Regions from separate parts of the Acidicapsa ligni genome, predicted to be linked through region 2. Evidence: riboswitches for the same ligand, from Rfam matches in the RefSeq annotation. Region 2 holds a riboswitch; the other holds the start of a gene.
The links. Region 2 has a riboswitch for fluoride ahead of eno (phosphopyruvate hydratase). Riboswitches for the same ligand answer to the same signal wherever they lie in the genome.
Positions count from the first base shown of each region.

Region 1: it holds a riboswitch for fluoride, as region 2 does, so the genes downstream of both, OHL19_RS04335 (voltage-gated chloride channel family protein) here and eno (phosphopyruvate hydratase) in region 2, are expected to answer to the same signal.

Region 1 covers NZ_JAGSYG010000001.1:1,101,069-1,104,478, reverse strand. The annotation lists gene OHL19_RS04350 (hypothetical protein) at 1-687, opposite strand, end outside; gene OHL19_RS04345 (hypothetical protein) at 864-1,052, opposite strand; gene OHL19_RS04340 (septal ring lytic transglycosylase RlpA family protein) at 1,115-1,930, shown strand; fluoride riboswitch at 1,997-2,067, shown strand; gene OHL19_RS04335 (voltage-gated chloride channel family protein) at 2,080-3,410, shown strand, end outside.
Region 2 covers NZ_JAGSYG010000001.1:1,472,764-1,476,173, reverse strand. The annotation lists gene OHL19_RS06045 (hypothetical protein) at 1-9, opposite strand, end outside; gene OHL19_RS06040 (respiratory chain complex I subunit 1 family protein) at 21-968, opposite strand; fluoride riboswitch at 1,085-1,146, opposite strand; fluoride riboswitch at 1,330-1,407, shown strand; gene eno (phosphopyruvate hydratase) at 1,590-2,921, shown strand; gene OHL19_RS06030 (dynamin family protein) at 2,984-3,410, shown strand, end outside.

The DNA.
Region 1 (3,410 bases), 370 kb from region 2:
GGTCCAGACCACCTGCGCAACCGTGTGGAAGATGCGGCGCTGATAGGACGCAGTAGGCATGCGGTGATAATGCGGGTCCTGGTGCATGATGGACGGAATCAGGAAGGTATTGAAAAATTCCCCGGTCAGATCCTCTGTGTAGCTGACGCCCACGTATCGTCCAAAACCCGGCATACCCGGGCCATAGGCAGAGTGCGAATCCGCGCCAACCGAGATGGCCGCCTCGCCAAGAATCGTGACAGCGTTGAACGGGTCGACGAAGTTCCGCAGCGCCAGCCAGCCTTTTTCCTTTGGCGTAAGTGGCTTCACCTGGGGCCCATTCACAAAGCTCTTGTACCAATCCATATTCGGCCACGGACAAGGCATGAAGCGGCACTCTTTTTTCGTGTGCGCATTCGCCGGTTTTGGCTCATCCGGCAGATTGCCGGATGCATTGGAAGATGTATTGGAGGGTGCAGCCTGCTGCTCGTCCGTAACCAGTAGCGGAGCAGGCTCTCGGGCAGCGGATGCCTCATACAGCGACACAAGTTCGGCAGGCTCAGGCGTGGAAAAATGCGCCTCCTGCGCCATCGTCGGAGCTGCAAAACTGAATACGAGGCAACCGAAAAGGACCACAGAGATTCCTGTGGGAGCGGTGGAGAAAAACATTTCGTTGAGTTTGATGGGCTTCACTGGAATCATTTTCATCTTGCTTCACCTTTCGATGTAAAAAAAGTGAAAAAGGTAGCCCGCTCCGGAAATCCCCGCGCAGGAGTAATGTTTACGGCACCCCGCAAGCCCGATTCGCCGCCAAACCCATTGACTAGAGCGCACGCGATGCCCAGACTTAAAGCGAGGTCGCATCGTATATGCAGGATTATGCTTCATCTCGAAATCCGTACGGAAGCGGGTTTGGCCAGCGTGTCGAAGAGGCCGTCGATGACGTTGCCTACGAACTTCGCAGCGCAGTAGCCTACGTTGACCGAGTCGTGGTTCCACAGGTAAGGCGAGAGTCGAGCGGCGCTCTGCGATTGCTGGCGGGGCACTTGGAGAAGCTGGCCAACACTCTGCATCCATACACGCCTAAATCAGATGCCCCGAGTTCGAGTACAAGTACGAGCGAAGGGTCCGCGCGTTGAGTGCCCGGCAATATGCCGTGGCAGAGATGCTGCCGCAGCGTGAAACAAGGCGCAGATCCGCGCTGCTGGGCGCTGCCTCACTCATGATCACCGGACTCATGATGGCCGGGCTCGCAGGCTGCCACCATCATCAATACGCTCCCATAGCAAACGCCCCCGCGCCCCCACCGATTCAGTCCCGGCAACCGTCTTACAGGCCAGCGCCCGCACCTCCTCCACCGAGCGTAGTTACGGCCGATGACGAGCAATACGTGGCGAGTCACAAGCCAATCTATTCCGAAGAAGGCGTAGCGAGCTGGTACGGACCGCCCTACCATAATCGGGTTGGTGCCAATGGCAAGGTATTCGATCAAAACGTAATGACCGCGGCGCATCGCACACTGCCCATGGGCTCGCTGATTACCGTGACCAACGAGAAGACAGGCCAGTCGGCGACAATGCGCGTGACGGATCGCGGCCCCTTTGTACAGGGGCGCACACTCGACCTTTCCATGGCATCGGCAAAGGCCACAGGCGTATATCGCGCAGGTCTCGCAACGGTGCGTGTGGATGTGTATGAAGCCCCCCGATCAATCGACGTAGGCGGCCGCTGGTGCGTACAGATTGGCGCGTTTGAGCACGAGGGCAAAGCTGTGAAGCTGCATGAGCAACTGGAGCGCGAGTACAACACGGCACAGGTAATCGATTTTTCCGGACCAACTGGATACTGGGTGAGAATTCGTCCTGCTGGTGATAACCGAGAGTCGGCAGAGATGCTGGCCAAGCGAATCAGGCCAGTCGAAGGCGATGCCTACCTGGTACGGCTGGACTGATCTCGCCGATAGCTCAACCGCAGGATTTGTTTGACCCGATCGAAGACGCTTGGTACTCTACGGGTACATTCTCAGGGTGATGGAGTTCGCCCCGAACCGCTGCGCAACCCGCGCATGCTGATGACTCCTACGATTCTGTAGGAGGATACTTGCCCAAAATCTTTGCTCGTCTCGCACCGCTCGCAAACGCCGGTCCCATGCGTTTAGAACAAGTGCGCGTATTCCTCAGCCTTGTCCGCTGGCTATTGATTGCCGCGGCGGTAGGAGTGCTCGCCGGATCAGCTTCAGCACTGCTGTTGGTCTCACTGGCATGGGCGACAGATGTGCGTGAAAGCCACAAGTGGATGATCGCTCTCTTGCCCGTTGCAGGGCTCGCCGTCGGTCTGCTCTACCACTACTTCGGCAAGTCCGTTGAGCGCGGAAACAATCTCATCATCGACGAGATTCACGACCCGAAAGCTACCCTGCAACTGCGCATGACACCGCTGATTTTGCTGGGTACGGTGATCACGCATCTCTTTGGCGGATCGGCCGGACGCGAAGGCACCGCGCTCCAGACAGGCGCTTCGCTGGCGGACCAGTTGACGCGGCCTCTCGGGCTAAACGCGCGGGACCGGCGCATTCTACTAATGGCTGGCCTGAGCGGCGGATTCGGTTCCGTGTTTGGAGTGCCGATGGCAGGCGCAATCTTCGGCATTGAAGTGCTGGCCATCGGCAGCGTCGGCTACAGCGCCCTCTTCCCCTGCCTTGTAGCCTCGTTCGTAGGGGATTACGCGACCCATGCCTGGGGCGTTCAACATACCGCTTATCGAGTAACAGAAATCCCCGCCATGAACTGGATTGGCTTCCTCGCAGCGATTGCTGCCGGCATAGCTTTTGGACTCGTGGGCATGCTGTTTGCACGATTGACGCACACCATCACAAAGTGGAGCAAGCAGACAATCCGCTGGGAGCCAATGCGGCCTTTTGTAGGCGGCGCGATTGTCGCGGCAGCCGTGTTTTCGATAGGAACGACAAAATACATCGGACTCGGTATTCCGATGATTGTGGATTCGTTTTCGCAACATCTGCCCGCATATGATTTTGCAGCGAAGCTCCTGTTTACCGCAGTAACACTGGGCTTTGGCTTCAAGGGCGGCGAAGTCACACCACTGTTTTTTATCGGCGCGACCCTGGGGAATGCGCTTGCGTGGATATTGCCGCTGCCACCCGGTCTGCTTGCAGGAATGGGTTTCGTGGCAGTATTTGCCGGTGCAGCAAATACCCCGATTGCCTCTTCACTCATGGCGATTGAGTTATTCGGTGTTGAAGCAGGGAGTTATGCGGTGATTGCATGCGTAGCAAGCTATCTTTTTTCAGGGCACGCTGGCATTTATTCAGCGCAGCGGCTGGGCCACAGCAAACACGGCTGGAGGCACGGCGTGGATAGCCTTTCAACATCTGAATTAGACAAGATACGTGCCGAAGCAACGCCGCCTAA
Region 2 (3,410 bases):
CAGGAACATCGTATTTTCCTCTACAGCATCTGGCTCGAAACAATGGCTAGTACCGCGAAAAGGAATCCCGCGGCCAAGGGTTCCTGATAACGGTAGAAGCGGAGACGGGACTGCACGGTCTCCACCACAACGACGGTCAGAGCTACCAAAAGGAATTTGAGCAATATGGCGATTACGGAACCGAGTTCACCGAGCGCCGTCCCGAGTTGTGACATACCCCACGGAAGCAGGAAAACGTTGCAGAAGATGGTGTACAGGATGAACTGCTTCATCATGGATGACCACTTGAGCAAACCAAGTAGGGGACCCGAGTATTCGAGAATCCGCGCCTCATCGATCATGTAGATCTCGAGATGCGTACTCGAATGGATGGGCAGCCGGTCCGTTTCGACCAGCAACAGTGCGAAGAACGCGAGGATCAGAAAGAGATGCGCAGGATTCCAATAAAGAGAGGGGCTGGACAGCAACAGATGGTTCACGACGAACGGCAGCATCGCTTTGGCGAGTAGGCTAATGCCGACCAGGACCAGAATCAGGGTCGGCTCGGCAAGAATGGTCAACATCACTGCTCGGCTGGACCCAATTCCACCGTAAACATTTCCCGTGTCCAACCCGGCCAGGATCACGATGAACGAACCGAGCGTCAGAACCATGCCGCCGCCGAGCATGTCTCCCATATCGGATAGCGGCAGCGGGCGGTCCGTGAGCACTGGAATCAAGATCGGGACGATCAGCATTGCGGTAAATGCAATGATCGGAGCGACAAAATAAATCCACGACGCAGACTCTGGCGCAACGGTCTGTTTATGGAATAACTTCCACAGATCGCGGTAGGGTTGGAAAATGCTGGGTCCAGAGCTCCGCTGTACCCGTTCCTCGGCCTTCAGGATGAATCCTTGCAGGAGCGGGGCGAGCAGAAGAACGCAGAGGACCTGTCCGATCTGGAGGATCAGATTGGGAAGGATCACGTGGACCTCCCCGGCCGGAGATAAGGGCCGACGAGAGCATCAAGCGAGGGAGGACTGTGTGTTCTCTGAGGTCGATCGAGTTGAAGGGCCAGACCTTTTTTCATCGTACGACTCCTAGGGGGGTAGGAGTCATCAGCCCAAGGGGCGGTTAAAGGTGGACCTCATCACCGAGCGAATTGTGTCTTTCAAATCTCGCAGCCTCGGATCGCTCTGTCAAGTGAAGAAACGACTTAGCATCATCCCGGCCTGCGTGACCTTGCGCTCCTTGAGATGCGAAATATTCCGCGAAAGAACGCATGATCCGGTGCGCTCCATCAGACGGTCTGGTTGACAAGCCTCACCGTGACCTTTAGGTTATGGTGTGTGTAGCGGTGAAGGAGTTCACCTTATAACCGCTGTTTTGCCAATAGGTGGAACAGATGATGACTCCTGGCAGGGGATCCTGTCGCGGAGTCATGTCTACGGCGCGATCCCCAAGAAAATCTAAAGCGTGGAACCTGCAGGCCTCCGTCTTTGACCGGTCGCTCTGCATGTGGTGGCGTGGATGTGCGCAGATTGGGCAATTCCCAATCTGACTTTCTTGTAAACCGGAAGATGGCCCGGTTGGAAAAGGTGATGGAAATGTCGGAAATAACCAAACTGTCAGCCCTCGAGATTCTGGACTCACGCGGCAACCCAACTCTGTCTGTAACGGCAACGCTATCGAGTGGGACGACCGGGACTGCCAAGGTACCGTCTGGCGCTTCCACCGGAAAGCGTGAGGCCGTAGAGTTGCGCGACGGTGACAAGTCTCGTTACGGGGGGAAGGGTGTTCTGGTTGCCTGCGCGAATGTCGAAGGCGAGATCGCAGCTAAGGTGCGGGGGATGTATGCAGGCAATCAACGCGAACTTGACGATGAACTCCGGGCGTTGGATGGCACCCCCAATAAGTCCCGGCTTGGAGCGAACGCGATCCTGGGCGTTTCCCTCGCCGTTGCCCGCGCCGGAGCGGCGTACCGTGGCCTCCCGCTCTACCTGGATCTTGCGACCGAGCATGGCCACCTATTGCCAGTCCCGATGCTAAACGTACTGAATGGTGGGAGACATGCGGACAATAGCGTCGATTTTCAGGAGTTCATGATCGCTCCAGTCGGCGCACCATCATTTCGAGATGGCTTAAGAAGTGCCGTTGAGACCTTTCACGTTCTTAAAGCTGTACTGCAAAATAAGGGCTATAACACCGCTGTGGGCGACGAAGGCGGATTCGCTCCGGAACTCAAGTCTAACGAAGAGCCGATTGAACTAATTCTTGAGGCCATTCTCAAAGCTGGATATAAGCCGGGCGAGGACATTGCGCTAATGCTCGATCCGGCTGCGAGCGAGTTCTATGAAGAGACGGGGTACGTCTTTCGCAAGTCTGACTGCAGCACAAAAACCTCAGAGGAGATGATCGCGCTCTGGAAACATTGGCTAAGTCAGTACCCCCAAATCTGGTCCCTCGAAGATGGCCTTGCTGAGGATGATCGAAGCGGTTGGCAACAGCTGACCAATGAATTGGGCGACAAGATTCAGCTCGTCGGGGACGATAACTTTGTAACCAATCCAGAGCTCTTTCTTCGTGGAATTGAGTCTGGCATCGCAAACTCTATCTTGATCAAATTGAATCAGATCGGCACGGTGACTGAAACCTTGGATTGCATCGCCATGGCTCGCGAACATGGATACACCGCGGTCATCTCCCACCGTTCCGGCGAGACCGATGATACGAGCATTGCTGATCTTGCCGTAGCGACGGGCGTGGGCCAGATTAAGGCCGGTTCCGCCAGCCGGGGTGAACGTATTGCCAAGTACAACCGGCTTCTTGAAATCGAACACGAGCTGGGCAACCAGGCAAGCTATGCGGGAAGGCACGTCTACAAACGGTGGAAAGAAGGTAAAGAACCGCAGACACTGGAAACGGCCTCGCGGCAATAGAGGAGGCGGCTTTACCTTCTTTGAGACGATGACACGCTTGGGCCAAAAGATGGGGAGTATCAATGGATCTGAAGCAATACGAGCAATGGAAGTTTGGCTTCGCCGATATTCTTAGAAGTGCTCGGGCTCTCGATACAAAGGACGAGCCTCTTCGATCGGAATGTGTCTCTCTCCAAGCCCGATTGGCCGAAGATAAATTCAATCTGCTCGTCGTGGGCAGGTTCAGCCGAGGAAAATCGACCCTCATGAATGCCATCCTGGGGGGCGAACATCTTCCGACAGGGATCGTTCCTTTGACATCCGTGATTACGACGGTTCGATATGGGACCCGAAAACAGGCTGTACTTAACTTCAACAACAGCGGTATGCGCCGAGAGATTCCTCTCTCTGAGTTGCCCGCGTACGTGACACAGAAGGGCAATCCGGGAAATGAGAAGAATCTCGCCTATGCCGAGATCGAGTTGCCTGTTGAGATCCTGCGCCGAGGCT